DNA from 3 places in the Rhizobium sp. CNPSo 3670 genome. Region 2 is predicted to be linked to each of the others. Evidence: riboswitches for the same ligand, from Rfam matches in the RefSeq annotation. Region 2 holds a riboswitch; each other region holds the start of a gene.
The links. A riboswitch is a leader RNA that binds a small molecule or an ion and turns the genes downstream of it on or off. The one in region 2 is predicted to bind thiamine pyrophosphate.

Region 1 (10,741 bases), on a different contig from region 2:
GGCAGCCTCGGCGGGAATGTCCGATTCGCCCGTCGCGGTGTTAACCACGGGAAAGCGCAGCGGCCTCTGCCGGCCCTGCATCGAGCCGAGCACCGGCACGGCGGACAACAGCGCCCTTGTGTAGGGATGTTTGCCGCGGTGAAAGATATCGGCAGTGGCGCCGCTTTCCACCTGTTCGCCGCGATACATCACCACGGTCCTGTCGGCGATCTCGGCGACGACGCCCATGTCATGGGTGATGAAGAGAACAGAAGTCCCCTCCTCTTCCTGCAGCAGCTTGATGAGATCGAGGATCTGCCCCTGGATCGTCACGTCGAGTGCGGTCGTCGGCTCGTCGGCGATCAAGAGCTTCGGCCGACTGGCGAGCGCCATGGCGATCATCACCCGCTGGCGCATGCCGCCGGAAAAACGATGCGGATATTCGTCGAAGCGCGAGGCGGCCGAGGGGATACGGACCTTTTCCAGCAGCCTGATCGTCTCGGCCCTGGCATCGGCCTTGCTCATTGCGGAATGGCAGAGCAGCGCTTCGGAGATCTGATCGCCGATGGTGAAGAGCGGATTGAGCGAGGTCATCGGCTCCTGGAAGATCATCGCCACCTCATTGCCGCGCACCTGCCGCATCGCATGTTCCGGCAGGGCCAGCAGGTCGCGGCCGCCGAGCATGACGCGGCCCTCGATGCGGCTCGTCTCCGCCTGCAGCAGCCGCATGATCGAAAGCGAGGTGACGCTCTTGCCCGAGCCGGATTCGCCGACGATCGCCACAGTTTCACCGGGCGCGACGGTGAAGGAAACGTCGCGCACGACCGGTTTCCAGGCGCCGTCGACCAGGAAGGACGTGGTCAGCCGGTCGACGGAAAGAACGGGGCTCAATGTCTCGATCGGCTGGGCTTGGGCGTTGGCCATATCGGCTCCTCTTGCGGCGGATGAGAACGGCCGATCAATCCGGCCAGCGCAGCAATCCGTCGAAACGGTGCCGGCTGCGGTTTTCGATCGGTGTGGCGATGATCTCGTTGGAGGCGCGCGCCTTGTCGAGTTCCTCAGCGAGGCGGTTTGCGACGATGACCTCCTCGCCCGGATGCAGGTTGCAGGGGTCGAGATAGAAATAGCGGTGCTCCACCTCATGATCGCGCACGATGATCGGCGGACTGCCCTTGGCGAGCGCATCGGCCAGATCCCAGGCGGTGATATGCGCCTCTTCGGGATCGACGATGAGGCGCAGCCGATCGAGCGGATTGTTGGTCGGGTCGGGCTCGATCAGGGCGGTGACGCCCCGACGGCCGTCGAGCGTCTTCTTCCAGAGATTGAGATAGCCGGTCTCGCGCTCGCGGATGCCGGCATGATCGCGCCTTTCCCACGCCTCCAGCGCCGCCATGACGCCGAAGATACTTTCCTTGCCGACCTTCATGCCGCGCCCGATCCCCATATTCTGCAGGAAGGCGTGCCGCACCAGTTCCTTGCTGCCGGCGACGATGCCCGAGGTCGGGCCGCCGAGAAACTTGTGGCCGGAATAGAGCGCGATATCGGCCCCCTGCTCCAGGAAGGTCCTCAGGTCATATTCCGAGGCCGCATCGACGATGACGGGAATGCCCCTGGCATGGGCGATCTCGATAAATTCCTTGAGGTTCAGCAGGCCATAATCGACGACATGGTGGGAAACGACATAGACGGCAGCAGCCGTCTTGTCGGTGATCGCCCTTTCCATGTGGAAACGATGCGTCGAGGTCGCCTGTCCCACAAGCACCACCTTGCCGCCGGCAAGCCGGATCGCCTGGTCGACCGGCGCGCCGTAGCTTACCATATGGCCCATCTGCACCAGCACCTCGTTCCTCTCCGGCACGGCGTCCGGCAGTTTCTCGATCGCCAACAGATTGTCGCCGGTGATTGCGCCGGCGACGGCAAGCGAAATTCCGGCCGAGCAGGAGGCGGTGACGAAACCCGCCTCGCCGCCGGTCAGCCGGGCGATGACGCTGCTTGCCTTGCGCTGCAAGTCGTTAATTTCGACGAAGTGCGGCAGGATCGCTGTCATCGCCTCGATCGCCTGCGGAACGACGATCGAGGCGCCGAGGCTGGTCATCGTGCCGGACACATTGATGACGGGACGAAGGCCGAGCGAAGGTCTGATATCATCGGGCATGAAGATCTCCGGAAGTCTGGGAGGAAGGGCAGAACATGGCGCTGCCATGTGGCAGTGTCGAGCAGCCGGGGGAAGGATGCGTGCTTAAATAGAAAAAAGTCATCCGAAGACCACTCCAAACACGAAAACACGTTCAGCAATGCAGGGCGACGATGGCCTCGATCTCAACGGTGATATTGCCGGGCAGCGAGCCGAAGCCGACGGCCGAGCGGGCATGTTCGCCGGCTGCGCCGAACACGGCGATCAACAGATCCGAGCAGCCGTTGATGACGCTCGGATGATCCTCGAACTCGGGCACGGCATTGACCATGCCGAGCAGCTTGACCACCCGCCTGACGCGGGAGAGATCGCCAAGCGCCTCATGCATGACGGAAAGCAGGTTGATGCCGGTCAGCCGCGCATGCCGGTAAGCTTCCTCGACACCAACGCTGCCGCCGACCTTGCCGGCATGCAGGAAGCCATCGGCCTCGCGCGGCCCCTGGCCTGACAGATAGAGCATGTTGCCTTCTATCACATGCGTCACGAAATTGGCGATCGGCGGCGGTGGCGGCGGCAGCGTTATGCCGAGCGCGGCTAACCGTTGGTAAGGCGAGTTCTCGACCTTGCCGGCGGCGGCGGGGAACTGATTCACGCGAACTCCTGTCATGCGAATTTCGATTGGCGGATTTGGATTGGGCGACCTCTGGTCGGCGGATTAAAGGTCCTTGCGAAGTCTTGGATCGAGCATGTCTCTCAGGCCGTCGCCGACCATCTGCAGCGACAGCACCGAGAGGACGATCGCCACGCCGGGGAAAGCCGTCATCCAATCGGCCTGCCCGATATATTGCCGGCCGGCAGCGATCATCGTTCCCCAGGTCGGCACTTCGGGGCTGACGCCGAGGCCGAGGAAGGAGAGGCCGGCTTCGGCAAGCATAGCGCTGGCAAAGAGGAAGGTGGCCTGTACCAGGATCGGCGACAGCAGATTGCGCAACACGTGTCGGGTCATGATATGGAAGGTCGAGATGCCAAGCGCCCTCGCCGCCTCGACATAGGGCAGCTCGCGGATGACAAGCGTCGAGGCACGGACGATACGGGCAAGGCGCGGCGAGTAGACGAGCGACAGCGCAATGATGACCGTCGTCAAGGACGGGCCGAGAGCGGCGACGAGGGCGATGGCGAGCAGGATATCCGGAAAGGCCATCATCGCGTCGATCAGCCGGGCGATCGGCGTATCGAGCTTTTGAAAGAAGCCGGCAAGCAGGCCGAGCGTCACGCCGATGGCGGCCGACAAGGCCACAACAGCCGCACCGACGAGCAGCGACAGGCGGCCGGCGAAAATCGTGCGCGAGAAGACGTCGCGGCCGAACTCGTCAGTACCGAAAAAGAAGATCTCGCTCGGCGGCTTCAGCCGGTTGACGATGGAAAGCTTCGACGGCGAATAGGGCGCGACGAGCGGCGCGAAGACTGCGAGCAGCACGAAGACCACCAGGATCAGCAGGCCGAAGGCCACTGTCCTGCGCTTCATGAGGCGGCGGACGAACTTGCTGCCTTCGCTTTCGACAGGTTTGGTTGCGACATCCGCCATCAGTAGCGCACCCTCGGATCGACCAGCAGGTAGAGCATGTCGATCGCAAAATTGATCAGCACGTAGAGGGCGGCGATGACGAGCAGCGCCCCCTGGATGACGGGATAGTCGCGGCGCAGCACCGCCGAGACCACGAGATTGCCAACCCCGGGCAAGCCGAAGACGGTTTCGGTGACGACAGCGCCCGAGATCAGCACGGCGGCGGTCAGGCCGAGCACCGTCAGGATCGGGATCAGCGCATTCTTCAGAGCGTGCTTGAGGATGACCTTACGCTCGATTAGCCCCTTGGCGCGCGCCGTGCGGATATAATCGTCGCCGAGCACATCGAGCATCGAGGCACGGGTGAAGCGCAGGATCAGCGCCGAAGAGACGATGCCGAGCGCAAAGGCCGGCAGCGTCAGATGATACATCCGGTCGATGAAAGTTGAGCCCGGGCCGCCATAGCCGGAGACCGGGAAGAGATTGAATCGGACAGCGAAGAACTGCATCAGGATGAGACCGAGCCAGAAGCTTGGAATACTGGCGGCGAAAATGGCGAGGGTCGTTGCCGCCTGATCAATGAAGGAACCACGCCGATAGGCGGCATAGATGCCGATCGGCAGGGCGATGATGCTGGCGATGGCAAGCGAAAACAGCGTCAGGAAGAAGGTCGGTTCGGCCCGGTCGACGAGTGCTACAGTGACCGGCATGTTGAGGAAGATCGACTGGCCGAGATCCCCCTTCAGCAACTGGCCGATATAATAGACATATTGCAGCCCGAGCGACTGATCGAGGCCGAGCCGAGCTCTCAGATCGGCAATATCCTGCGGCGTCGCATCGGGGCCGAGCATGACGGCGGCTGGATCACCCGGCGTCACGCGCACGATGACGAAGACGATCGTGACGACCAGGAACATCACGACGATCATGCCGAACAGGCGTTGGAGGATGTAGCGTATCATGAATGCCGGCCTTCAATCCCTTGCAGATGCGGCAGAAAAGATGACCGGTACCGGTCCCGAAGGGCGGCACCGGCGGTGTTGCTTACTTCTTGATCGAGGCGTTCCAGAAATATGGCCACGGAGCCGGATCGACGCCTTCGAGCTTGATCGACTTCGCCGAGACGGCGTTGAAATCGCCGATCTTCATGAAGGGTGCGTCTGTATAAACGGCCTTCTGGACATCGGCCCAGAGCGCCACGCGCTTCTTCGGATCGACTTCGGAGGTGAAGGCATCGACCGCGGCCTTGCGGGCCGGCGTGTCCCACCAGCCGGGCGAACTCGTCGACAGCGAGCCGATGAGCGCCGGCTCCGGCAAGAAGGGGCTGTGGGTAATGTAGATATCCCAAAGCTTCGGATCGGTGCGACGCTGAGTTAGCGTCGCCCAGTCCACGACCTGCATATCGACGGTGAAGCCTGCAAGTTTCAGATATTCGGCGGCGACCTGCGCCATCTTGTAATGGAACTCGTATTGGCGGCTGGTCAGGATGCGGATCGGCTCGCCATTGTAGCCGGCTTTCTTGGCGGCAGCGGACGCCCCTTCCGGATCGGCGACATTATAGGCGCCCTCGGCGCCGGCATCGGTCGACCAGGCAAAGGACTTCGGGTAGATGGCCCCGTCGAGCGCATAAAAATCCCTGCTGCCGAAGGCCGCCGCCAGCATGTCTTCCATGCTGAGCGCCTGCCGGATCGCCTTGCGCACCTCGACGTTGGCAGCAGCACCTTCCTTGGTGTTGAAGACGAAGACAGGATAACCGAAGGGCTTCAGCATTACCGGTTGCGAGGCGGTCGAGGCTTTCAGCTTGTCGTAGGATTCGACAGGAATCGAGTCGACATAATCATACTGGCCGGAAACGGCGGCCTCGACGCGGGTGTTCGGGTCCGGCACCGGCACAAAGCGGATTTCATCAAGATATTGATGACGCGCGCCGCCATAGCCATCGCTCTCGCCGCTGCGTGGCTTGTACCCATCGAAGCGGACAAGCTGGATATACTGGTCGGCTTTCCGTTCCTTCAGCATATAGGGACCGGTGCCGATGAACTCCTTCATCGGCTCGTCCTGCTTTTCGGACGGGATGATGATGGCCGCCGAATTGTTGAAGGCAAGCAGCGAGGTCAACGGCGCATAGGGCTGCTTCAGCGTGATCGTAACCGTCGAAGGATCGGTAGCCGCGATCTTGTCGATAAAGCCGGCCACCTGCTTGCCCCGCGAGGCGATCTTCATCCAGCGGGTAAGCGAAGCGACCACATCCTCGGACGTCATATCGGTATTGTCGTGGAACTTGACGCCAGTCCTGAGCTTGATCGTATAGGTTTTGCCGTCGGCGCTGATCTCGGGCAGGCTTTCGGCGAGAAGCGGCGTGACGTTCCAGCTCTTGTCGAAAGTGTAGAGCGTCTCGAAAATATGCTGGGTGACGATGCCGACGAGATCGGCCGTCGACGACATCGGATCGAGCGTCGGCGGCTCGCCGATCGTCGCGACATTGATGACGCCGCCCTTTTCCTGGGCAAGCAGGGTCGAAGGCAGGGCGACGAACGCGGTTCCGAGAAGGAATGCGACGAATGTTTTCATATGAGAGCTCCCGATTTAGTTCCACAATTATGTAATTCATCTTTTTGTAACAGAATAGAAGCTGGAGCTATCGTGTCAAGCATGAGTGGTCGATTATGCAGCCGCGGATAGCGCGTTGCCGGAAAAGCACCATCTTCAGCTGCGCTAGTTCTCCGCACGGGGCCTGCGTGGTACGCCAAGTGAGACGACTGCCCTGCGGCAAGATTAAAGGAAGGGAGAAGCGAATGAGCATCGACTTCAATGACGGGAAATGGCTGAACGAGCCGGGCAGCTGGCACGCCGACGAAACCGGCCTGACGATGACGACAGGCGAAAAGACCGATTTCTGGCGCGAGACCTATTACGGCTTCACCCGCGACACCGGCCACTTCCTCGCCTTTCCCACCGGCGACAGCTTCACCGCACAGATCCGCGCCCAGGGCGAATTCCGCACCCTCTACGATCAGGCAGGCCTGATGGTACGCATCGACGAGAGCCGCTGGGTGAAAACGGGCGTCGAATTCACCGACGGAGAAGCCTTCCTCAGCACCGTCGTCACCGACGGAAAGTCAGACTGGTCGGTGTCGCAGCCCTTCAAGGAATTGGAGGATTTCCGCATCCGTGTGACGGTCGCAAACGGCGCCGTGCGCATCCAGGGCTCCCGCGACGGTAGCCGCTGGCCGTTGCTGCGGTTAGCACCCTTCCCGGCTGCCGATCGCTATGAGGTCGGGCCGACAGCCTGTACGCCGGAGCGAAGTGGTTTGAGGGTTCGATTTTCGGAGTTTTCAATCAGCCCGGCGATTACGACGGGGCTGCATGATTTGAGTTAGGCAAAATTGGATGCCGTCAGGATTGCGCTGGGAAGGCCTCCAGCAATGTCCACGCCCAAGGGCAGCCGCTCCGAAATACCGGAATACTCACTTTCGGAGTGACAGCCGCGCCATTCTCTGCGAAAAAGAGCGTGATGAGAGACAGGGGCGTTCGTCGACAGACGGGCTGAGAAGAACCCTTCGAACCTGAACCGGATAATGCCGGCGGAGGGAGTCGCTCGGGGCATCGCCGTAAGAGCAGCGCCCCGCGCCCGCCCCCGCCTGAAAGGGGCACCATGCAGAGCAAGATCACGTCGGGAGCCATGCTGAAGGCGATGCGCGAAAAGCCGCCGCTCGTTCAGTGCATCACCAATTATGTCGCGATGAATATCGCGGCCAACGTCCTGCTGGCCGCGGGCGCTTCGCCCGCCATGGTGCATGCCGCCGAAGAAGCCGGCGAATTCGCCGGCATCGCCAATGCTTTGACCATCAACATCGGCACGCTCTCGACGCAATGGCTCGAAGGCATGCAGGGGGCTGCCAAGGCCGCCAATGCGGCGGGCAAACCCTGGGTGCTTGATCCGGTGGCCCATTACGCCACGGGCTTCCGCCGTGCCGCGTTGGCCGACCTTCTGGAGCTTCGCCCGACGATTATCCGCGGCAACGCCTCCGAGATCATCGCGCTTGCCGGCGGCGAGAGCCGTGGTCAGGGCGTCGACAGCCGCGATCCAGTCGAACAGGCGGAGGGTTCGGCACGGCGGCTGGCGGAGAGGCAGCGGGCCATCGTCGCCGTCACCGGTGCTGTCGATTTCGTCACCGATGGCGCAAGGGCAGTCCGTATTGCGGGCGGATCGGCCCTGATGCCGCAGGTCACCGCGCTCGGCTGCTCGCTCACCTGCCTCGTCGGCGCCTTTGCCGCGACCGCGCCCGAAGATCTCTTCGGCGCGACTGTCGCCGCGCTTGCGACCTTCGCCGTCGCCGGCGAAGATGCAGCGCTCGGCGCCGCCGGCCCGGGCTCCTTTTCCTGGCGCTTCCTCGATGCGCTGGCTGCGATCGACGCCGAAACGCTCGATGCCAGGGCAAGGGTATCGGTCGCATGAAGCGCTTCGACCTTTCGCTCTACCTCGTTCTCGATCCTGATCTCTGCGTCGGGATCGGGATGGTCGAGACCGCGCGCCTTGCCGTTGCCGGCGGCGCGACGATGGTGCAACTGCGCGACAAACAGGCCGGCACGGCCAGGATGATCGAGACCGGCCGCGCCTTGAGAGAGGCGCTCGGTGGAACCGACGCCCTGCTCATCGTCAACGACGATGTCGAGGCGGCCATCGCCATCGGCGCCGATGGCCTGCATATCGGCCAGGAGGATATGGATGCGCGCACGGCGCGCGGGATGATCGGACCCGGGATGATCCTCGGCCTCTCGGTCGAGACCGAGACACTTGCCGCTGCCGTCGATCCCGGTCTCGTCGATTATGCCGGCGTCGGACCGGTGTTTGCGACGCCGACCAAGGCCGATCACAAGCAGCCGATCGGCTTTGATGGGCTTGCTAGGCTGGTGATGGCCTCGCCGGTGCCGTCCGTCGCCATCGGCGGCCTCAAGGCGGAGCATGTGGCGGAAGTGTTTGCAGCCGGCGCCGAAGGGTTAGCCGTTGTCTCCGCCATTGCGGGCACGTCGGACCCCGAAGCGGCCGCCCGCCGCATCGCCGCAGAAATCCGAAAGGTCCGCCCATGATCCGCAACGTTCTCTCCATCGCCGGCTCCGACCCCTCGGGCGGCGCCGGCATCCAGGCCGATCTCAAGGCGTTTGCCGCCCGCGGCGTCTACGGCATGGCGGTGCTGACGGCGCTGACGGCGCAGAATACCCAAGGCGTCAGCGGCGTGCATCTGGTGCCGCCGCAATTCGTCGCCGACCAGATCGATGCCGTCTTCGCCGACGTGCGAGTCGACGCCGTCAAGATCGGCATGATCGCCAATGCCGGCATAGCCGAGGCTGTCGCCGCAGCCCTTGCCGATCGACGGGGAATCCCCATCGTTCTCGACCCGGTGATGATCGCCAAGGGTGGGGCCGCCCTGCTCGCGCCCGAAGCGGTCGACGTGCTGACCCGGCGGCTGCTGCCGCTCGCAACCCTCCTGACCCCGAACCTGCCCGAGGCCGCGGCCCTGTTGCACCAGCCGGTCGCGACCAATCGCGATGAGATGGCGGCGCAGGCCGAGCGGCTGCGCGCGCTTGGCCCCGCCGCCGTATTGGTCAAGGGTGGCCATCTCGGCAGCGACGAGAGCCCAGACGTGCTTGCCACGGCCGACGGCCTGCACTGGTTCGAGGCCAGGCGAGTGCCGACGAAAAATACGCACGGCACTGGCTGCACGCTCTCCAGCGCACTGGCCGCCGAGCTTGCCAAGGGCGCATCGGCCGAGCAAGCCGTCGCCATTGCGAAGGATTACCTTGCCGATGCAGTCGCCGCCGCCGGCAGTCTCACTGTCGGCTCCGGACATGGCCCGGTGCAGCATTTTCATGCGCTTTGGAAGCACGGCGAATAACCGATCCCGCCGAAACGCGCAGGCTCAGGATTACGAGAGAAAAACGGCCCGGCCTCCCCCGGGCCGTTTTCATTCGCGCCAGCCGGCGCTGATCCGAAGCTGGGCGCACCGCTCCGTTTGAAAAATCCCTGTTGACAAGGCCAGTTAGATAGCCAAGTCTATGACATTAAACGGATATATATTCCGTTATAAAGGAATACCTGGAGGAGAGACAGGTGCCAGACCTGCTTGTGAGCTTATATTCCAACAGGCTCGCCGACCTGAAAGAGCGGGCCGACAATGTCCGCGCCTCCATTCGTCCGGCTCTTCCTCCAGAATTGCACCTAGTCGTCAACTGGGTTCGCGAACGATTCAGCGAGAAATGGGCAAGCGAGGTTTCGGTTGCTTTTTCCCGCCAACCCGTCGCCTGCCAGATTGCCATCGACGGCGGCAAGCTGCTCGGCTTTGCCTGCTATGACACGACGGCCCGCGGCTTCTTCGGCCCAACCGGCGTCGATCCCGAGGCGCGTGGCAAGGGCATCGGTCTCGCGCTGTTTTCCGCCTGCCTTCAGACGATGAAGACGCTCGGCCATGCCTATGCCTTCATCGGCGATGCCGGGCCTGTCGATTTCTACGCCAGCACCGCGGGTGCGATCGCCATCCCTGCCCCCGACAAGGGCATTTACGAAGGCATGCTGCGAAGCGCGCCGAAATGACCAGCTGATACCGGAGTTCCAGAAGTGTCCTCGACCCCGCTCGCCCTTTTTGTCGGTCTCCCGAACCCTGCGATTTCGGACGACGAATTCGCCCTGTTTCGCGAGACCAATCCGCTCGGCCTGTTCGTCGGCCGGCGCAATCAGCGCGAGCCGGAGCAGACAAAGCGGCTGATCGAACGCTTCCGCGAAGCCGTCGGCCGAGAGGATGCGCCCGTCTTCACCGACCAGGAAGGCGGCCGCGTCCAGCATCTCGACGCCGGTCCCTGGCCGCTCTTCCGCAGCTTCGGCCAGTTCGCCGAACTGGCCCGCCGCGATTTCGATCTCGGCCAAAAAGCACTGCGCCTTTCCTCCCAGGCCATGGGCGCGATGATGACGGAACTCGGCCTTTCCAGCGGCTGCTCGCCCGTTCTCGACCTCGTCTTCGAGACGACGAGTGCGGTCATCGGCGCCCGCTCCTTCGGCCCCGATCCCG
Region 2 (10,741 bases):
TTTCTGGCTGGAACGGTGATCGGCTCGGTCGTCACCTTCATGCAGCTGTCCCGCCACATGGGACTCCGCTGGCTTGCCGACTGCTACACCACGATCCTTCGCGGCGTGCCTGACCTTCTGGTCATCTATCTCTTCTATTTCGGCGGCAGCGCATTCCTAGGGACTGTCGGCGGCCTTTTCGGGTATCAAGGTTTTATCGGAATGCCGGCATTTTTGACCGGGACGCTGGCGCTTGGCGTCGTTTCGGCGGCCTATCAGGCCGAAGTATTTCGCGGAGCCTACAGATCGGTTGCACGCGGCGAAATCGAAGCCGCCACCGCCGTCGGCATGCGGCCGTGGCCCAAATTCAGGCGTATCGTCGCGCCGCTCGTCCTTCGTTACGCCATTCCCGGCCTTGGAAACACCTGGCAACTCGTGCTGAAGGAATCGGCATTGATCTCCGTCACGGGCCTCGTCGAACTGCTGCGCCAGTCGCAGATCGCCGCAGGCTCCACTCGCCGGCCATTCGAGTTCTACCTGTCGGCGGTCATTCTCTACCTCGTCGTAACCTGGTTCTCCTCGATTGTGTTCAAACGAATGGAAGCTCGAACGACCCAAGGCGTGAGGAGAGCGCTATGACGGATATCGGCTTCATGTGGGATACGTTTCTCACGCTTCTGACCGGTGTGCCGCTAACCCTCGAGCTTGCGGTCACTTCCATTCTGGCAGGCAGCATCCTGGCGCTTGCGATCTCGCTGCTGGCGGTGACCGGCGGTGCAATTGGACAAAACATAGCCGGTGCCTACGTCTTCGTCTTCAGAGGTTCGCCTCTGCTCGTCCAAATGTTCCTGATCTATTATGGTCTCGGCCAGTTTCGGCACGGATTGCAAGACCTCGGGCTCTGGTGGTTCTTTCGCGAGCCCTATTGGTGTGCGGTGCTGGCGCTTACTCTGAACACGGCCGCCTACTGCAGCGAAATTTTCCGCGGTGGCCTCAGGGCCGTCTCCAGCCAGGAGATCGAGGCGGCACGCGCTTGCGGCATGTCGAGCGTTCTCCTGTTCAGACGAATCATCATGCCAATCGCCATCAGGCATGCGCTGCCCGCCTATGGCAACGAGATCATCCTGATGATCAAGGCAACAGCACTCGCGTCTGTCATTACGATCATGGAAGTCACCGGCCTTGCTGGAAAACTAATCGCCGACAGCTTCCGCGCTTTCGAGATCTTCATTGTCGCAGGCGCGATCTATCTCGCGATCAACTTCATCGTCACCCGAATGCTCATGGTGATCGACTTTTGGCTTTCGCCGCACATGCGCATACGGCTGCAATCTTAGACGGGAGTGACTATGTCTGACAGGGGAACAGTTCTGGCAAGCGACAACAAAAACGGGAGCGCTGCCGTTTCGGTCAAGGACCTTCGCAAATGCTTCGGCCCATTGGAAGTCCTGAAGGGGGTTTCGCTGGAAGCGCATGAGGGAGATGTGATTTCCATTCTCGGTTCATCCGGCTCCGGAAAGTCGACGATGCTCAGATGTCTTAATATGCTTGAAGTCCCCGACAGCGGAGAAATCAGCATCGGCGGCGAAATATATTCTCTGAAGAAAGTCGGACATCGAACGGAGCCTGCTGATCGCAGGCAAGTCGATCGCATGCGCGAACACATCGGCATGGTATTTCAAAGCTTCAATCTCTGGTCGCATATGACCATCCTGGAGAATGTGATAGAAGCGCCGGTGCACGTACAGAAGCGAAACCGCGCGGAATGCGTTGCCGAAGCCGAAGCTCTACTCGAAAGGGTTGGTATCGCCGACAAGCGAAACTTCTATCCAGCGCACCTCTCCGGCGGGCAGCAACAACGCGCGGCAATCGCTCGCGCACTGGCACAGCGCCCAAAGGTAATGCTATTTGACGAGCCGACTTCCGCACTCGATCCCGAACTCGTCGGCGAAGTGCTCAAGGTTATGCGCTCCCTTGCCGAGGAAGGTAGGACGATGCTTGTCGTGACGCACGAAATGGCTTTCGCGCGCGACGTGTCCAGCAAAGTGGTGTTTCTTCACAAAGGTGTTGTGGAAGAAACGGGCACGCCTGGTGAACTCTTCAGCCGTCCGCGATCCGAGCGGTTTCGGCAGTTTCTTGCCAATGAGCGAAAGTGACGTAGGAGACTGCAACTCGTTTGACAATGCGACCTGGGTTCCATGTCGATCCAGCGATCATGCTTGTTGCTGTTCCGATGGTTGTGGGAACCGTTGCGATCACCATTCTCCACGTCAAGCATGCTTTGAAAGAAGGGTCGTGAAATCGCGAGCCGAGAACACCTTGCATCCTTCTTGATCCACCCCTTAAAGAGTTGCCTGCGGAGAGAGCAAGGCGCTGTTGGTTCTCGTACCCGGCTACATCAGGACAAGCACCTGATCGTGATCACGCCGCCATGGTGCGGACGTTGTGTCTAGGCTCAACGGCCCGAGCGGGTTGACGGTCGAGAGTGAACTGATTGACCAATTCGCGCAGTCTGCTCGCCTCTGCCGACAAGGAAGCGGCCGCTGCGGTGGATTGCTCAACCATCGCGGCATTCTGCTGAGTGGACTGGTCCATCTGATTGACGGCCGTATTGATTTCGGCAAGTCCGGTGGACTGTTCACGCGCAGACGTAGCAATTGCGTCCATCAACTGATTGATTTGAGACACTTGCTCGCTGATTTCGTTCAACGACTGGCCAGTCTCGAGAACCAGTCTTACGCCGGTGCCGACTTCGGCGGAGGACTTTTGGATAAGGCCCTTGATTTCCTTCGCCGCCGTCGCTGCGCGCTGGGCAAGCTCGCGAACCTCCTGGGCAACAACCGCAAAACCTTTGCCGGCTTCGCCTGCCCGTGCTGCCTCGACGCCAGCATTCAGCGCCAGGAGGTTGGTTTGGAAAGCAATGTCGTCAATGACGCCGATGATGCTTGATATCCGCTCCGAGCTTTCCTCTATCCGCCGCATCGCCTGTTCGGCGTGAGACACAACGGCAGCAGAACGTTCTGCACTGACATTAGCCACCTGGGCGACAGTGCGAGCCTCCTCGGTTCTCTTCGAGGCAGTCGTCACATTGGCGGTAATCTCATCGAGGGCTGCCGCAGTTTCCTCCAGGGAAGCTGCCTGCTGTTCGGTCCGCTTGGAGAGATCTTGCGCACCGGACGCGATTTCGCATGTTCCGTTGTCGATGCTGTGCACCGTCTGCAGTACAGCACCAATGGTTGTGCCGAGTTGTCGAAGCGAAGCATTGAAATCCCCACGCAGCGCCTCGTATTCCGGAGCGAACGGCTCCGCCAACTGGAAAGAAACGTCACCGCCCGCAAGGCGTCTCAATCCATCGCCAAGCGTCGTTGTCGCAAAGCGCAACTGCTGCGCTTCCCGTTCGGCGCGCTCCTGTGCGGCAGCGCGCGTCGCCTCCGACTGGCTTCGCGATGCCATTGCTTCCTGCTCCAGTCGAAGAACATTGATGGCGTTCTGTCGAAACACCTCCACTGCTCCCGCCATTGCCCCGATCTCGTCGCCACGCCCAGCGTAGGGAATTTCGCTTTGCAGATCTCCGTCGGAGAGGATCGTCATGGCAGAGGCAATTCGGCGGATCGGATTGGCGATGCCGAAGACGGCAAAGAGCGCTCCGGCAGAGGTGACCAGAATAGAAAGGGTGGCAATCAATGCCGTGGTCGTGAACGCGTTGCCCGCGGTTGCATTGCTTGTGGTCACATATGTTTCGGTCTGTCCGAGAATGAAGGCCACCAAGTCCGCAATCTCCTGGCTCACCAGATCAGATTGTGCCTCCATGTTCTGCCGAAAGAGACTGCCCGCCTCGGCGGTCTTGCCGTTGTCCTGCAGTTGGACCATTTGCGCGGCGAGCTCACTATATTTCTTGAGCCCTGACTTGACGTCATTGATCAGCTCGCGACCTTTCTCCGTTCGGACGCCCGCCACATACTCTTGGATTGCCCGCTCGACTGCGGCTTTCGTCTCGTCGATCAGCTTCGCCTCGGCGGCCCGCTTCTCCGGCGACGCCTCCAACAGGTAGCGCGCATAGGCGAGCTTCAGATCAGAGAAGTTGCCTTTGATATCTCTGGCAGTGATCATCCGCTTCATCCAGAAGCCGCCAATCTGCTGAGCGCTGTCATTCAGTGTCGAGATTGTGCTGAGGGAATTATACGATAGGGCAATCAGGAAGGCACAGATAACAGACAAAACGGCAATAAGGGTCTGTTTGACGGTGGGGCGTTTCATACAATTCTCCAGTACTCTAGGGCGGGCTATACAGCTCAGATAACCCGAAGAATTCGCGCGAGTCGCTAATTTAGGATTAACTTTAAATAGTTCGGCCGTCGCTCTCTGAATAATTTATGTCGCTTACAAACGAGGCGTAGCAAAGTGCTCTTCGCTGCTATCAAGGGTATGTTAGTGGCGACTCAGGTGTGATCGAAAGGCTCGGCCGGCAACGGCCTCGTGCCTGACTGTGCCGTCGATCCGCTTCCGTCTCCACGCGTTTTTGCGGCTTCAGTATCAAGAGGCCACCGGTGATACCTCATTCGCGCGCCGCCACGGCGCGGTCGCGGCCAGCCACTGTCGCGCGCGGGCCTCGGGATCCGCGTTGCGGGTGATATCGGTGACCACGGCAGCACTGTCGGCGCCTTTTTCCAATACCAGCGGCGCGCGTTCGGCGGTGATCCCGCCGATGGCGACGAGCGGTATCGCGCCGACGCGCTGGCGCCAGTCGGAAAGACGTTCAACGCCTTGCGGCGCCCATTTCATCTGTTTGAGGATCGTGGGCCAGACCGGCCCGAGCGCGACATAATCCGGCTCGGCGGCCAGCGCCGTCTCCAGCTCCGATATGTCGTGGGTGGATAGGCCGAGCCTCAGGCCGGCGCGGCGAATGGCATTCCTGTCGGCGGCCATCAGGTCTTCCTGCCCGAGATGAACGAAATCGCATCCTTCATCGATGGCAAGTTTCCAGTAGTCGTTGACGACCAATTGGCAAGCCGCTGCCGCGCAGGCAGCCTTCGATCGCCGGATCTGCTCGCGAAGCACGGAGGCCGGGCAATCCTTGATGCGCAGCTGGACGAGTTTGACGCCGAGTGGCACGAGACGCTCGACCCATTCGGCGCTGTCGACGATGAGATAGAAGGGGTCTAAGTTCATGAGAAGACTGCCTTGCCGATGACGGGAGTGGATGGGACGGCGATATCGCGTGGCTCCAGCGGTACGGCGGCATACGCCAGGCGGCCGGCATCGATGGCAAGCGCGAAGGCCTCCGCGATGGTGGCGGGATCGCCTGCGCCGGCAACGGCGGTGTTGAGGAGAACGGCATCATAACCGTACTCCATGACGGTGGCGGCGTGAGACGGGCGGCCGATGCCGGCATCGATGATCAGCGGCACATCCGGAAAGTGCGCCCGGAACGATCGTAGTGCCATCGGGTTCAGCGGCCCCTGCGCGGAACCGATCGGCGCGCACCAGGGCATCAGGACGCGGCAGCCGGCTTCCAGCAGCCTTTCGGCGACGACAAGGTCATCGGTCGTATAGGGGAAGACCTGAAAGCCCTCGCCGGTCAGGATGCGGGCCGCCTCGACAAGGCCGAAGACGTCAGGCTGCAGCGTATCGTGATGTCCGATAACTTCGAGCTTGATCCAGTCGGTGCGGAAGACGTCTCGCGCCATCTTCGCCGTCAGCACGGCCTCCTGCACGCTGTGACATCCGGCCGTATTCGGCAGCACGCGCACGCCAAGCTCGCGGATCAGGTCGAAGAAGGCGCCGCCCGCTTTGCCGCCGATGGCTTCGCGGCGAAGCGAAACGGTGACGATCTCGGTCTTCGAGCGCTTGACCGCCTCGGCAAGAACAGCTGGAGACGGATAACGGGCGGTGCCGAGCAGCAGTCGGGAGCGGACTTCAACATCATAAAGTTTCAGCATCTCAGCCTCCTTGCATGGGGGAGAGAATTTCGATGCGGTCGCGTTCGCCGAGCCTGAAATCGCCGCGGTCCTCACGGTGCACCAGCTCGCCGTTCACTGCGGTCGCCAGCCATTCGCCTTCGTAGTCGAGAGCGAGAAGAAGATCCGCGAGCGTCGCGGCTGCGACCTCTTGTTCCTCGCCGTTGATGATGAAGGTCATGATGCCTTCCTTTCCGAGTGGTTGTCTTTTCCAAGAAGAAGCCGCGCCACCTCCCCTGCCATGGCCGGCGCCAGCAAAAAGCCATGACGGTAGAGGCCATTGACATGGAAGGTGCGCCCCTCCTGCGTCACCCGCGGCAGATTGTCGGGATAAGCCGGGCGCACGCCTGCCCCGGTTTCCGTAACCCGTGCCTCGCCGAAGGCAGGATTGAGGGTATAGGCGGCATTCAGCAACTCCATCAGCGAACGCGCGGTAATCGGGCCGATGTCGTTGCTTTCGATCATTGTCGCCCCGATCATGAAGCGATTTCGCTGGCGCGGCACGATATAGATCGGGTGGCGCGGATGCAGCAGGCGAACGGGACGGGAGAGAGAGATCTCGTTCGTTTCGACGCAAAGCATCTCTCCGCGAACGCCGCGCAATCCGGGCAGACGGCCGATCTGGGCAGCCCCGGTGCAGTCGATCACGCGATCGTAGGGGGCAAGGTCGGCATCGCCCCTGACGCCGAATGTGAGGCGCATGCGGGCTTCCTCAAGTCCGGCGGCGAGCCCCGAGAGCGCCTGGCGCGGATCGAGATGCGCTTCCTGCCGGAAGAACAATGCCCTGCGGAAGCGGCCGGCGAGATCCGGTTCAAGCGTCGCGATCGCCGGCTCGTCCAGCCATTCCCATCCGCTTGTCCGGCGGCAAAAGCGGTCGAGTTCGCCGGCATCTCGCCCGGCCGCCACCACAAGCGTCCCCCGGCGATTGACATGGCCGGGCAGCGCTGCCTCCCACCAATCGGCGGCAAGACGGCCGAGCGCCAGGACCGGCTCGTCTGCGCTTTCCCTTTCGCACCATGGAGCCAGCATGCCGCCGGCAAAGCCGGAAGCACCGGCGCCGACCTGGTCGGCTTGCTCAGCGACGCTGACCCGGAAACCGTGCCGATGGAGCTGCCAGGCAACGGTGAGGCCGGCAACGCCGGCCCCCTTGACGAGAACATGCATCGTCATTCTCCGGCAAGCGTTTTCGCAGCGTCGGCGACCGGCATGTAGAGGTCGCCGCCATCGCGATACCTGGCGGCCATGGCTTCCAGTCCTTCTTTCTGCGCCTCGGCGCGAATATCGTGGGAAATGCGCATGGAACAGAATTTCGGGCCGCACATCGAACAGAAATGCGCCACCTTGTGGGCCTCCTTCGGCAGGGTCTCGTCATGGAAGGAACGCGCCGTATCCGGGTCGAGGGAGAGGTTGAACTGGTCTTCCCAGCGGAATTCGAACCGCGCCCGCGACAGCGCATCGTCACGGATGCGGGCAGCCGGATGGCCCTTGGCGAGGTCGGCGGCATGCGCGGCAATCTTGTAGGTGATGACACCGGTCTTGACGTCGGTGCGGTCGGGCAGGCCCAGATGCTCCTTCGGCGTGACGTAGCAGAGCATGGCCGTGCCGAACCAGCCGATCATCGCGGCTCCGATGCCGGAGGTGATGTGATCATAGCCCGGCGCAATGTCGGTGGTCAGCGGTCCGAGCGTATAGAAGGGAGCCTCGCCGCAGACCCTGAGCTGCTTGTCCATATTCTCCTTGATCTTGTGCATCGGCACGTGGCCAGGACCTTCGATCATCACCTGGCAATCCCTGGCCCAGGCAATCTTGGTCAGTTCGCCGAGGGTTTCGAGCTCGGCAAATTGCGCAGCGTCATTGGCATCGGCGATCGAGCCGGGGCGAAGGCCGTCTCCAAGCGAGAAGGAGACGTCATAGGCACGGCAGATGTCGCAGATTTCCTCGAAATGCTCGTAGAGGAAGCTCTCCTTGTGGTGATGCAGACACCACTTGGCCATGATCGAGCCGCCGCGTGAGACGATCCCGGTGACACGATTGACGGTGAGCGGGATATAGGCAAGCCGCACGCCCGCATGGATGGTGAAATAATCGACGCCCTGCTCGGCCTGTTCGATCAGCGTATCGCGATAGACTTCCCAGGTGAGATCCTCTGCAATGCCGTTCACCTTTTCAAGCGCCTGGTAGAGAGGCACCGTTCCGATCGGAACCGGCGAATTGCGAATGATCCATTCGCGGATGTTGTGAATGTTGCGGCCGGTGGAGAGGTCCATCACCGTGTCGGCGCCCCAGCGGATCGCCCAGACCATCTTTTCCACTTCTTCCGCCATCGACGAGGTGACGGCCGAGTTGCCGATATTGGCGTTGATCTTCACCAGGAAATTCCGGCCGATGATCATCGGTTCGGTTTCCGGGTGGTTGATGTTGGCCGGAATGATCGCGCGGCCCGCCGCGACCTCCCGCCGCACGAATTCGGCCGTCACGAAATCGGGAATATCAGCGCCAAAGCTCTCGCCGTCGCGCCCGAGCGCCTCCTTCGCGGCCTGCCGGCCGAGGTTTTCGCGGATGGCGATGAACTCCATTTCCGGCGTGATGATGCCGGCACGCGCATAGGCGAGCTGGGTTACGGCGCGGCCCGCTTTTGCCTTCAGCGGCGTGTTGCGAATAGGGAATTCCGGCGTCAGCCGCTCGCCGGTGACAAAACCATTATCTTCAGGCTTCACCACCCGGCCTACATAGGCTTCGACATCGCCGCGCGCTCTGATCCAGTTCTCGCGCAGACGCGGCAGCCCGGCGTCGATCGAGACCGTATGTGCCGGGTCGGTATAGGGACCGGAGGAATCATAGACCGTTACCGGCGGTTCACCGGAGGTCGGGTGAAGGCTGATTTCGCGCATCGGCACGCGCAGATCAGGATATAGCGTTCCGGGCTTGGCGATCTTGGTCGAGGCCGGAAGCGGGCCGGTGGTGACGACCGGAGTAAGCTTGGGTGCGACGATATTCATGGGTGAGGCTCCAAGGTTTGACGTTTGGAGACCCAGTTCCAGTGTTGGAATGATGGAAAGACGCCTCATGCGACAAAGCGAAATCCGCCCGACAGCCGCAGCGTCTGCACCGTCCCTACGCCAGTATGAACTGGATCAGGTTCAACGGGTCACTGCGCCACAACAGGCAAAGCCGTATTGTTCAGCAGAATCTCAGCCCCTTGCCGGGACACCCCTGGTGAATGCCCTGCATCAAAGACCGCTGCGGCCCTGATGTCAAGCCGACCCTCACGCGTTCCCATCCGTACCTTTTGAGTCGGCGGCCAGTCCGATAGAGCAGCATTGATTGTGGATGGGCCAGCTCCGCCGGCCCATTTCACTCGCCAGGACGCTGCCGTCCATGCTCTGAATATTCGTGGCATGGTCTCATGTTTTGCTGACGGCGATAACGTTTATTTGTTAGACCGCGCCTGCTGGATCACTCTATCGCAACACCTTGCATTCATGGCCTTTCGTTTCGTCCACACTGCCGATCTCCATCTCGACTCTCCCTTGCGCTCTCTCGCACTTCGCAACGCAGAGCTGGCCGAGCTTGTCAGTGACGCCAGCCGGCAGACGCTGGTCGCGATCGTCGATCTTTGCCTTGAGGAGCAGGTCGACGCGCTTGTCATCGCCGGCGATCTCTATGACGGGGAGCAGACGTCGATGAAGACGGCGCGCTTCCTGGCGAGTCAGCTGGAGCGGCTGCACCGGGCGGGCATTTTCGTCTTCAAGATCCGCGGCAATCACGATGCCATGTCGAAGATCGCTCGGGAACTGGTGATGCCTGATACGGTGAAGATCTTCGGCGGCCATGCCGAGACCGTCGAGACCACCAAGGGCAGCTTGTCGGTCGCAATCCACGGTCTGAGCTTCGCCAAGCCGCAAGCCCCGGACCCGCTGCTGCCGAAATTCAAGCCGCCGGTAGCGGATGCCGTCAATATCGGCATCATGCATACGAGCCTGGCCGGATCGGCCGGACATGATGTCTATGCGCCCTGCAACGTGCTCGACCTGCATGGCTCGGGTTTCGACTACTGGGCGCTCGGGCATCTCCACCAGCGCAGCCATTATCCCGGCACGGCGACGGTCATCATGCCCGGCATGCCGCAGGGCCGCGACATCAATGAAGCGGGCGTCAAGACCGTGTCGCTGGTGACCGTGGCCGACGACCGGACCGTGACGGTCGAGGAGCGGCGTACCAGCATCGCGCAGTTCGAGCGCGTCAATGTCGACCTCACGGGTGTCGATGATTGGCGTGAGGCAGCCATGATGGTCGAGACGGCCCTGATGGCGCAGCGCGACCGCACGGCTTCGCTGCATCTTGTCGCACGCCTCAGGCTTTCCGGCCTCACGCCGCTCTCCTGGCAGCTGCGGCGCGATGTCGACCTCATGCAGGCCGAAGCCGAGCGGCGCACCGACGCGATCGGCCGCACCTGGATCGAGAAGCTGGAACTCGCCTTCGAAGCGCCCTCGATCCCCGCAGACGCGTCCGCCGCCGATCCCGTCGTCGAACTCGGGGCGCTGATGCGGGACGAGGTCATCACCCGCAGCGGATTTCGCGACGAGGTCAGGGAGATGGTCCGGGACCTGCTTGCCGACCTGCCGCCCGAGAGCCGGGCATTTGCCGGCCAGAACGAGGCGGGTTTTGAACGCTTCATCGACAGCCTTCTCGCCGATGGCGCCGAGGATATCGCCGCCCGGATGAAGGCGGTGGATCGGGGAGACAGCTGATGCGTCTGCGCCGCCTCGACCTCACCCGCTATGGCAAGTTCACCGATCACTCCA
Region 3 (10,741 bases), on a different contig from region 2:
CCGAACGGAAAAACGTCCCATACTTTTCCTGGAATTGCTCTAGAAGCCGGTGCCGCCGCGCAGCTCGATGACCAGCGTCTTGAACAAGATTTTCAGGTCGAGCAGCAGACTGAAATGCCTGACATAATAGATATCGCAGGCGATCCGGGCCCGGGCTTGCAGCGGCCGTGCGGTCGGCCCGCGCCAACCGCGTGTCTGCGCGAGGCCGGTGATGCCGGGGCGCATGACGTGGCGGTGGTGGTAGTTCGGGACCAATTCTTCGTAGAGCCGGCCGGCTGCGCGCATGTTGATGGCATGGCAGCGCGGACCGACCAGGGACATGTCGCCCCTGAGGACGTTCAGAAGCTGCGGCAGCTCGTCAATGTTGGTCCTGCGGAGCATAGCGCCGAAGCCTGTCACCCGGCTGTCGCCCTTGACGGTCTGCTGAATGCCGCTGGGATCGCAAGCTTCGATGTGCATCGAGCGGAACTTGAAGACGGTGATCTTCCGCCCGTTCAGGCCCCAACGGATCTGGCGGAAGAATACGGGGCCTCCATCGTCGAGTTTGATGAAAAGAGCGATTGCCAGGAAAAGCGGCGCCAGTACGAGCAGAGCGCTGGCCGAGATGACGATATCAATCAGCCGCTTTACGGCCAATCGCAGAGCCGCCCTCCCTTCGACACCGGAAAAGCTGTCCGGCTGGCGAATGTTGGAGTTCGCTACAACCAGGGTCCGGATTTTGTTCTGACGCTGAGACGAATCGAAGCGTGAACTTATCTTCGAAGTAAAAGCATACATTACTCAATGCCCAGAAGTTTAGATGCGATACTGAACAGCGGGGAGACAGATACATGCTTACGTATGGTTTGTCATCGTTATAAATAAGAAATCGGTAAGCATAAAGACGCCAAAAATGGGAGTATTTCGCGTTAACCTTAATGCCTCTAGTTGAGCGGCGTTCGAAATTATACTTCTAAAGGAGTAGCCCGATGAGGCGGCGCGATGTCAGACGATTGCCAAAATCGATTACCGGTCGTTCCAACAGATAATAACTGAGGCTTGCCACCAGAAAAACGAGCGCCGCTGTCAGTGTGCAGGATTGCATCCAACCGGTGACCACATTCTCGGAGGAGGCGCCGAACGAGCCGGGGTCCAGTCTCTGGATCAATGTCAGGATGATCTCCTGCCAGATGTAAATGCCGAAGGAGATCTTGGCGATGTAGCGGACGGGAGCGTTATCAAGCAGTCTGCCCAGACGCTGCGAATGGCTGAGTGAAACGAGCGCTGTTGCAACGGCCAGTGGGAAGACCGGAAATCCATAGGGGATGTGAAGCCAACCGTAACCTTCGGCCGAGCCGCCTGGGGATATGAGGAGGCGGTAAGCGGCAACCGCGACGGCGAGGAGTGCCGCGGCGTCGAACCAGGGAGATCGTCTTGCGGGCAACATCACTTCGATGCCGGCGGCAAGCGCGCCGAGTGCGAAGACAGCAAAGAAGCCGATCGGATTATAGTTGGGCATCCATTCCTTCGCTCCACCCTGAAGGCCATATGCCCAGCCGCGCCCGATATCATCGAGCGCAAAGAGCCTCAGGATCATCAGATGGGCAAGAAGGACCACGGCAATGACGCAGAGCCAGGCGGCGCGGGCGAAGAACGGACGTTGCCGCAGCAGCGGCAAGCGAAACAGCACGAAAAAGCCGACCGGGAGGAGCACATAGCTGGTGACCTCGAAGGGAATGGACCAGAGCGGCCCATCGGCTTCGACGGGAAAAAACGTGCGCCAATGCCACTGGCTCATGAACAACAGTCCCGAAATATAGCGGACGACGAGTTCCGGCGTCAGCGGCAGGGCAAGCAGCGTCAGGCTAAGGACGAAGCTGACGCTGGTGGCGACCCAGAAGCCCGGAGCGATGCGCGCCAACCTGCGGATGGCGTAGTGCCCAAGGGTGGGCATGGCGCCGCCGGCGTCGAGAGCGTGCCAGAAGGGGCGGGCAAGCAGAAAGCCGCTGAGCACAAAGAAGATGGCGACGCCGAAATTGCCGAAGCGGAGGACGTTTGCCGTTGCCGCAAATTCTTCCGGAATTCTGCGCATATCCAGCCGGAGCGCGAGATGGTGCGCGAGCACCAACAAGCAGGCCATTGCGCGCAGAAAGTCGGCTCCGGCCAGTCTGTCCTGTGCTCGCATGTCGTTCCCCGCCCTGCCCGATTCGGCTCAAACCGCCCGGGCGCAAAGCATTGCCTGGGAAGACCGCCTCGGCAAGGCCCCGGGCGGGCTCAGCCGAGGAGTTCGTTGGTGTAATAGGTGGAAAAGTCCGGCTTCTCCTTGAGCACGACGCCATTCGCATCGACGAGAATGCCGTTCTCGACCAGGAAAGCGCCGATGGCATCGGCCTTTGCCGGATCAAGCGTGCCGATCACGCCGGCTTCGGATCTCAGGAAATGACCTTCGATCAACGCCTTCTGAGATGCTCTTACCAGTTCCGTGTTCATCAGCGCACCGTTACTTCCTGATATCAGCAGGTCGCAGGCTTCGTCGGGATGATCGATGGAGTGGACATAGCCTTGACGTGTGGCCTGGATGAAGGCGCGCGCGTGTTCTCGGCTGGCAGAGAGATAGGCGTCACTGGAAACGATGACTGTCGTCTGCTCGTCGGGAATGCCGTAATCGGAATAGTGGAAGCGGCTGATCTTCCGATTCTCCAACTCAGCGGCGATGCCCTCCCAGGTGTAGATCTCCAGCGTGAAGTCAATCGAGCCATTGTCCAGCGCCTCATAGGCGGAGGTGCCGAGGGTGACGGTCTTGACGTCGCCCTTGCCGCCGTCATTGCGGATCATCGCCGAGACCAGCGCGCTTTCCCAAGTGCCGCCGAAGCCTCCATAGGTCTTTCCATCGAGATCTCTAGGGCTCTTGATGTCGTCCCGCCCGCCCTTGAAGATCAGGCGTGCGGTTTCCGTCTGGACGACGCCGTAGACCATCTTCACGTCACCGCCGCCAGCACGCTGCGTCAGGGCCTCGATCTCGCTACTGATGCCGAAATCGGCGACCCCGTTTGATACCAGCGTGCCGGCACTCGTGTCGGTAAAGGGTAGAATTTCGACATCGAGGCCGGCGGCCGTGTAGAAGCCCTTCGCCTTGGCGACGTAGATGCCGATGTGGTTGGTGTTGGGCGTCCAGTCGAGCGCGATACGAACCTTTGCGGGCGCCGATTGAGCGAAGGCGACGCGGCCGGCGAGGCTTGTCGCGATGGCGGCGAGCATCGTCTGGCGGCGGGTGAGAAGCGGCATGGTGACCTCCTCAGGTCTTTAGAGCATGACGCCGAAAAGTCCGGTTTTCGAACGACATCAGACTCTAACTCTTTAAATTGGAACAGGATTCAGATTTTGGGCCGACCGGCCTAAAACCATCCTGTTCTAGCGGATGAAGCAGGGTTTGCAGGATTTCGGTCTCGATCGCCTGGGCCGCCGGCGAACCGAGATCGGCAATGCTTCTCGGGCGGGGCAGGGGAACGCGGAATTCGCGGATGACACGCGCCGGACGGGCAGACAGCACGTAGATCCGGTCGGAGAGGAAAACGGCCTCGCGAACATCGTGGGTGATCAGCAGCGCCGTCCAGCGATGTTCGGTCCACATGCCTTGCAGCCACTCCTGGATCTGCGTGCGGGTTAGCGCATCGAGCGCGCCGAAGGGCTCGTCGAGCAGCAGCATGTCCTGCTCCTGGATGACGGTGCGCAGCAGCGCAGCACGTTGGCGCATGCCGCCGGAAAGAGCGGCGGGGTAGTGATGTTCGAAGCCGGCAAGGCCGAACCGCTCGAAGAGGGGCGCGACAGCGGCGCGGGCAGCCCGGCGAGCCATGCCCTTCACTTCCAGGCCGAGCGCGGCATTATCGATGATCCGGCGCCAGGGCATCAGCGCATCGCGTTGCGGCATGAAGGCAAAGGAATGCGGCGTCTGTTCCAGCGCTGCACCGTTGAAAAGCATGGCGCCGGAATCGGGTCGCAGCGCCTGTGTCAGCAGTCTCAGCACGGTCGATTTTCCGGAGCCGGATGGGCCGACGATCGAGACGAACTCGCCGTCTGCGACGGCGAGCGAAATGTCGTCTAGAACCTTCATGCCGTCGAAGGACTTCGAGATGTTGCGCAGCTCAAGCATCTGACCGGTCATCGGCGCCGCTCCTGGGATGGCTGCCAGGGCATGACGAAACGCTGGATAACCAGCGTCAGCGCGAAGAGGCAGAGCGTCAACAGAGCGCTGACGATCACGGCGGCGAGCACGAGATCGGGACGGAAATTGTTCTTGGCGTTGAGGATATAGATGCCGAGGCCGCTTGCAGCGCCGGCATATTCGGCAAAGATCGCGCCGACGACGGCATAGGTGATCGAGATTCGGAGGCCGGCGAAGAAATAGGGCAGGGACGAGGGAAACCGCGCCAGGCGAAAAATGCGCCAGCGGCTCGCTTTCATCGAATTCAAGAGCTCGGCAATGTCGCGATCGGTCGCCTCATAGCCCTGAAGCAGGGCAACAAGCAGCGGAAAGAAGGTGACGAGCGCCACCAGCAATATCTTCGGCAAAAGGCCGAAACCGAACCAGAGGACGACGAGAGGCGCGATCGCCACCAGCGGCAAAGTCTGGCTGGCGATGAAGATCGGCAGCATTGCCCGGCGCATGAAGGGCATGAAATCCATCAGGATCGAGGAGACGAAGGCGAAGGCGAGCGACAGGGCGAAACCACCGAGTGTCGCTCCGAGCGTCGGCCAGGTGTTTGCTATCAGCGCCTCTCGGTTCAGCCAGCCCTGGACAAGGATACGCGAAGGCGCCGGCAGAATGGACGGTTTGATACCGGAAAGATCGACATAGAGTTCCCATGCCACCAGAAAAGCAAAGCCTGCGAGCAAGGCGGGCATTGCCCGGTACACGGCGAGATAGAGCGTCGCAAGGCGCGAATCCGATGGTCGTGGCGATGTCATCGGCGTTCGGTTTCAGGCTTTCGCCGGGCTGTTCGCGCAAACCTGTCGAGGGCATCGGTGTCGATGCGCAGCCTGCCGCGATTTGGGGCGGTTGCCTTGAGGGCATCGATAGGGATGCCGACGGAATTGCCGGACGTCCGGTAGAGTGACACTTGCGCGCCGGAATACATTTGGACCTCGCTCCGCTGGCATTACCCAGATCAGCTTAGAAGGGTCCGGAGGCTTGCGCCTCACATCTCAGCCCCGGCGACACGGAGCTCCCCTGTTATTTCGGCGAAAACTATCATCGGGGTTTTCTTGCCGCAACCGCAAAATTGCAAACCCGTCCGCCCGGTCGGATGGGGCGCAGATAAAAAACACCCGGACGGAGGTCCTGTCCGGGTGTTTTCCGAGGTTCCGTACCTGCCGGGAACGGACCCCGAGCGCTTGTCTTTCAGGCGGCAATATCGGCAGGGCGATCGGCGCGGGCCGGGCAAGCGCCGACGCCATCATTTCAGCTTGTATCGACCGGATGATCTCACTGACGCTCCTTCCTGCGCCTCGTGCTTTACGGCCGGGGAAGCAGCGGTTATAAAACCTCAACTAATATTGAGGTCAATAGGCGATGAATAGGATTTCTGCAACGCCGCTCGGCAGGCTTCTGACGGTCGGCGAAGTGGCGCAACGCAGTGGTCTTGCCGTCTCGGCGCTACATTTCTATGAGGCCAAGGGGCTGATCTCGAGTATCCGCACGCGCGGCAACCAGCGGCGCTACGGACGCGATGTCCTTCGCCGGCTCGGCATCATCAAGGTGGCGCAACGTGCCGGCATTCCGCTTTCGGAAATCCAGACGGCATTTGCCTCCCTGCCGCAGGGGCGTACGCCGACGATTGCCGACTGGCAGACGCTGTCGGCGCGCTGGAAGGATGAACTCGACACGCGAATCAGACGGCTGAGCCTGCTGCGAGACCGTCTGACCGGCTGCATCGGCTGCGGTTGCCTGTCGATCGAAAGCTGTCCGTTGCGCAATCCCTTCGATCAGCTCGGCGAGGAAGGGCCAGGCGCACGGCTGCTGGAGATCGAAATCGAACTATGAACTTTCAGGGAAGAGCGCCAGCCTCTGGCGGAAAGATGATGCCTGCCTTTCTTTCGGCCCGCGCGCTCATATGTTAAGGGCGAATGGCGCAACAGGCGGCATTGTCCGCGAGGAGGACAGCTTCGTGTTCCACCCGAGACTATTCGAAAATCGCAATGTCATCGTAACCGGCGCCGGGCGGGGCATCGGTCTCGAAGTGGCCCGGCAGTTCCTGGACTGCGGCGCGAAGGTGATCGTCCATACTGGACGCAAACCGGGGCGCGATCTGCCGGATTTTCTGCTGACGGCTGAATCCGAAAGACGGGCGCTGTTGCTGCACGCCGATTTCACTGCCGCTGGCGGCGCTGCGCAATTTGCCGAAAATGCGCTTACCTTTTTCGACAAGGTGCATGTGCTCGTCAACAACGCCGGCACTATGCTCGGCCGTTTTCCAGCTGCCACACTGACTGACGCAGATTATGAGGCGATCGTGCGTTTGAACCAGACGTCGGTGGTGGCGCTGACGCGTGCGTTGCTGCCGGCATTGAAGGCGGCGGAAGGCGCTGCCATCGTCAACACCGTTTCAATTTCCGCGCTGACCGGCGGCAGTCCCGGTTCTTCGATTTATTCTGCCTCGAAAGCCTTCGTTTCGACCTATTCCAAGGCGCTTGCCCGCGAGCTCGCGCCGGATGGCATCCGCGTCAATTGTGTCTCCCCCGGAACGATCGAGACGGATTTCCACGAGCGCTATTCCTCCCGCGAAAAACTGGAGCAGACGAGAAAGTCTATTCCCCTGCAGCGGCTGGGCACAGCGGAGGATTGCGCTCCCGCCTATCTGTTTCTGGCGGCGCCCTCGCTCTCCGGATACATTACCGGCCAGGTCCTCGAGATCAATGGCGGCCAGCTTATCTGCTGATTTAGTTAGACCTTTTTTGACATTTCATCACTTTTGGCAAATTCGTGTGTGCGAATATGCTATTGTGCTGATCTGCCTTTTTGCTTCCCTTCCGAGATGTCGAATGCCATTGCCCAAGCCCGAGCCGGGAATGTCCGGTCAGGAACTGCACAAACTCGCTGGAAACGCTCGTGAGGCGAGCGATCTGCTGAAGGCGCTGGCGCACCAGACTCGACTTCTGATTCTTTGCATACTCGCGACCGAGGAGCGGACGGTGAGTGAAATCGAAAACATCCTCGGCATTCAGCAGGCAATGGTCTCGCAGCAGCTCGCGCGTTTGAGGCTCGAAGGTCTCGTCAATACGCGCCGTCAGGGCAGGCTGGTCTATTACCGTATCGGCAATACAAACGTGCTTGCCTTCCTTGAATCGCTGTTCGATCTTTTTCCGGCTGCTGAAAACAATTAGTACCCGCCCTTGCGGAGCACGGTTGCTGCGTCGAAGATAGCTGATCCGGATGATTTCGCGCCGGATCGGGAGACCGGATGATCGACAAGCTGGAATTTTTCATCGCCCTTGCCAACGAAAAGCATTTCGGCCGCGCCGCGGAGGAGTGCGGGGTTTCCCAGCCGACGCTTTCAGCCGCGATCCGGCAGCTCGAGGATCAGCTTGGTGTCATGCTGGTGCAGCGCGGCTCGCGCTTTCAGGGGCTGACGCCGGAGGGCCAGCGCGTCCTGGAATGGGCCCGGCGCATCGTCGGCGATGCCCGCACCATGCGCGAGGAGATGCGCGCGGCCCGCCGCGGACTTTCCGGCCATATTCGCCTTGCCGCCATTCCGACGGCGCTCGCCATGCTTTCGCGCATCACCACGCCCTTTCAGGAACGACATCCGGGAGTGACCTTCTCGATCGTCTCGCGGAACTCGCTGCAGGTGCTGAGCATGCTCGAAAATCTCGAAATCGACGCCGGCATCACCTATCTCGAAAACGAGCCGCTCGGCCGGGTCACCAGTGTTCCGCTCTATGCCGAGCGCTATCATCTGATCACGGCTGCAGGCAGCCCGCTGTCCGATCGCGACAATGTGACCTGGAAGGAGGTCGGCGATCTTCGGCTTTGTCTATTGACCGCCGACATGCAGAACCGTCGCATCATCAACCGGCATCTGACGGAAGCCGGCGCCACTGTGCATCCGACGCTCGAATCCAATTCGATGATCGTGCTGTTCTCGCATGTCAGGACCGGACGCTGGGCGAGCATCATGCCGCGCAATGTGGCCAAATCCTTTGGTTTTCCGGTGGAGATCCGGATGATTCCGATTGTAGAACCGGAAGCCCACCATCTGGTTGGCCTCGTCGCACCCTATCGGGAGCCCTTCACCCCGCTCGTTTCGGCCCTGCTCCACGAAGCGAGAGTGCTCGTGCGGGACGAGGAACTCTGATAGAAAAAACCTATCAATCCACGAGATAGCTTTATTGATCGTCGTCGGCTTCCCTGAGATGTTGTCTGCACGATGGCGCTCGGCTGGGGAGGCCTGCCATCCCGAAACGAGCGAGCCGCCGGGAGGGCTGCCTGATGACCATTCATATCGCCCAAGGCGATATCGCAGCGCGTACGCGGACCATCGCCGCCGACCTTCGCTTCCTTGAAGGACCGCTGCTTCCCATTCTGCACGAGGTTCAGCGAGAATTCGGTTATGTGCCGCAGGAAGCCCTGCCTGTGATTGCGGAGGAACTGAACCTCTCGCGCGCCGAAGTGCACGGGGTGATGACATTCTACCACGATTATCGCGACCATCCCGCCGGCCGCCATGTGCTGAAGCTCTGTCGCGCCGAGGCCTGCCAGTCGACGGGCGGCGACGCGTTGGCTGATCGCGTCAAGGCGCTGCTCGGGATCGATTTTCATCAGACGACGCTCGACGGCGCCGTGACGCTGGAGCCGGTCTACTGTCTCGGCCTTTGTGCCTGCGCCCCGTCGGCGATGCTCGACGGCGAGGTTTATGGCCGCGTAGACGATCAGATGGCGGCGGAACTCGTTGCGGAGGCACGTCGATGACAGTCAAGATTTATGTTCCGCGCGATGCCGCTGCGCTGGCGCTCGGGGCCGAAAAGGTGGCAAAGGCGATTGCCCAGGAGATCGCCGCCCGCGGCTTCGATGCAGAGATCGTGCGCAACGGCTCGCGCGGAATGTTCTGGCTGGAACCGCTGGTCGAAGTCGAGGCCGCCGGCAAGCGCATCGGCTACGGGCCGGTGAAGGCAAAGGATGTGCCTGCTCTGTTCGACGCCGGAATGCTGAACGGGAGCGGCCATCCGCTCTGTCTCGGGGAGGTTGAAGACCTCCCGTTCCTGAAGGAACAGACCCGCCTGACCTTCGCCCGCTGTGGCATCACCGACCCGCTTTCGCTCGGCGATTATGAGGCGCATGGCGGCCTTGCCGGCCTTCGCCGCGCCGTTTCGATGACGCCTGCCGAAATCGTCAAGGAAGTCACGGATTCCGGCCTGCGCGGACGCGGCGGCGCCGGTTTTCCCACCGGCATCAAGTGGAAGACCGTTCTCGATGCCAGCGGCGAACGCAAATATATCGTCTGCAACGCCGACGAGGGCGATAGCGGCACCTTTGCCGACAGGATGATCATGGAAGGCGATCCCTTCGTCTTGATCGAGGGCATGGCGATTGCGGGGCTTGCGACCGGCGCCACGAAGGGGTTCGTCTACACCCGTTCGGAATATCCGCATGCGATCGCCATGATGAGCGAGGCCATCGGCATTGCCAGACAGGGCGGCATTCTCGGCCCATCGGTGCTTGGCTCGGGCCGCGCCTTCGATATCGAGGTGCGCACCGGCGCCGGCGCCTATGTCTGCGGTGAAGAAACGGCTCTCTTGAACAGTCTCGAAGGCAAGCGCGGCATCGTGCGCGCCAAGCCGCCGCTGCCGGCGCATAAGGGCCTGTTCGACTGTCCGACCGTCATCAACAATGTGATTTCACTGGCCTCAGTGCCTGTGATCATGGAGAAGGGTGCCGCCTTCTACCGCGATTTCGGCATGGGCCGCTCGCGCGGCACCATTCCGCTGCAGATCGCCGGCAATGTCAGATATGGCGGGCTTTATGAGACCGCTTTCGGTCTTTCGCTCGGCGATATCGTCGACAGGATCGGCGGCGGCACGAGGACCGGCCGGCCGGTCAAGGCGGTTCAGGTAGGCGGGCCGCTCGGCGCCTATTTCCCGCGGGCGCTGTTCGATACGCCTTTCGACTACGAGGCCTTCGCCGCCAAGGATGGGCTGATCGGCCACGCCGGCATCGTCGTCTTCGACGACACGGCCGACATGCTGAAGCAGGCGCGTTTCGCCATGGAATTCTGTGCCGTCGAAAGCTGCGGCAAATGCACGCCCTGCCGCATCGGTTCGACGCGCGGCGTCGAGACGGTCGACAAGATCGCGGGCGGCATCGAGCCGGAGAAGAACCGGGTACTGCTTGGCGATCTCTGCAATACCATGAAATTCGGGTCGCTCTGTGCGCTTGGCGGCTTCACGCCCTATCCCGTGATGAGCGCCATGACGCATTTCCCGGAAGATTTTTCGCCGGCACCGGTCGTGGAGGCGGCTGAGTAATGGTTTTTTATTCGAAGTTGCCCCTCACCCTAACCCTCTCCCCGCCTGCGGGGAGAGGGGACGTGCCACGAGGGCGCGTATCGAGTGAAGGTGGTGCGGCATACCCCTTCGCCCCGCTTGCGGGGAGAAGGAACCGGCAGGCGGATGAGCGGCATGCCTCAAGGCGCCCGATACTGAAATCTAGCGGAGGTGCAATCCATGTCTCTCATCCATGAAATCGACTACGGCACTCCCGCTTCGAAAT

Region 1: another riboswitch for thiamine pyrophosphate. It lies ahead of thiM (hydroxyethylthiazole kinase); the one in region 2 lies ahead of thiC (phosphomethylpyrimidine synthase ThiC).
Region 3: another riboswitch for thiamine pyrophosphate. It lies ahead of AC13QO_RS08275 (ABC transporter permease); the one in region 2 lies ahead of thiC (phosphomethylpyrimidine synthase ThiC).

What each region holds. Positions count from the first base shown of each region.
Region 1 covers NZ_JBXSOL010000005.1:18,291-29,031, forward strand. Annotated here, with positions in the region: gene AC13QO_RS06320 (ABC transporter ATP-binding protein) at 1-903, opposite strand, end outside; gene AC13QO_RS06325 (aminotransferase class V-fold PLP-dependent enzyme) at 938-2,134, opposite strand; gene AC13QO_RS06330 (RidA family protein) at 2,268-2,780, opposite strand; gene AC13QO_RS06335 (ABC transporter permease) at 2,829-3,698, opposite strand; gene AC13QO_RS06340 (ABC transporter permease) at 3,698-4,639, opposite strand; gene AC13QO_RS06345 (ABC transporter substrate-binding protein) at 4,722-6,248, opposite strand; gene AC13QO_RS06350 (DUF1349 domain-containing protein) at 6,473-7,057, shown strand; TPP riboswitch at 7,191-7,287, shown strand; gene thiM (hydroxyethylthiazole kinase) at 7,333-8,136, shown strand; gene thiE (thiamine phosphate synthase) at 8,133-8,768, shown strand; gene thiD (bifunctional hydroxymethylpyrimidine kinase/phosphomethylpyrimidine kinase) at 8,765-9,574, shown strand; gene AC13QO_RS06370 (GNAT family N-acetyltransferase) at 9,790-10,269, shown strand; gene AC13QO_RS06375 (glycoside hydrolase family 3 N-terminal domain-containing protein) at 10,294-10,741, shown strand, end outside.
Region 2 covers NZ_JBXSOL010000022.1:10,217-20,957, forward strand. Annotated here, with positions in the region: gene AC13QO_RS21430 (ABC transporter permease) at 1-618, shown strand, start outside; gene AC13QO_RS21435 (ABC transporter permease) at 615-1,316, shown strand; gene AC13QO_RS21440 (ABC transporter ATP-binding protein) at 1,329-2,135, shown strand; gene AC13QO_RS21445 (HAMP domain-containing methyl-accepting chemotaxis protein) at 2,401-4,236, opposite strand; gene AC13QO_RS21450 (thiamine phosphate synthase) at 4,513-5,148, opposite strand; gene AC13QO_RS21455 (thiazole synthase) at 5,145-5,918, opposite strand; gene thiS (sulfur carrier protein ThiS) at 5,920-6,117, opposite strand; gene thiO (glycine oxidase ThiO) at 6,114-7,100, opposite strand; gene thiC (phosphomethylpyrimidine synthase ThiC) at 7,103-8,935, opposite strand; TPP riboswitch at 9,030-9,161, opposite strand; gene AC13QO_RS21475 (metallophosphoesterase family protein) at 9,419-10,687, shown strand; gene AC13QO_RS21480 (AAA family ATPase) at 10,687-10,741, shown strand, end outside.
Region 3 covers NZ_JBXSOL010000006.1:149,022-159,762, forward strand. Annotated here, with positions in the region: gene AC13QO_RS08255 (sugar transferase) at 40-777, opposite strand; partial or broken gene AC13QO_RS08260 (acyltransferase family protein) at 945-2,164, opposite strand; gene AC13QO_RS08265 (ABC transporter substrate-binding protein) at 2,254-3,264, opposite strand; gene AC13QO_RS08270 (ABC transporter ATP-binding protein) at 3,329-4,141, opposite strand; gene AC13QO_RS08275 (ABC transporter permease) at 4,138-4,944, opposite strand; TPP riboswitch at 5,105-5,218, opposite strand; gene soxR (redox-sensitive transcriptional activator SoxR) at 5,549-6,019, shown strand; gene AC13QO_RS08285 (SDR family NAD(P)-dependent oxidoreductase) at 6,144-6,914, shown strand; gene AC13QO_RS08290 (ArsR/SmtB family transcription factor) at 7,018-7,359, shown strand; gene AC13QO_RS08295 (LysR family transcriptional regulator) at 7,437-8,330, shown strand; gene AC13QO_RS08300 (formate dehydrogenase subunit gamma) at 8,465-8,944, shown strand; gene AC13QO_RS08305 (formate dehydrogenase beta subunit) at 8,941-10,497, shown strand; gene fdhF (formate dehydrogenase subunit alpha) at 10,696-10,741, shown strand, end outside.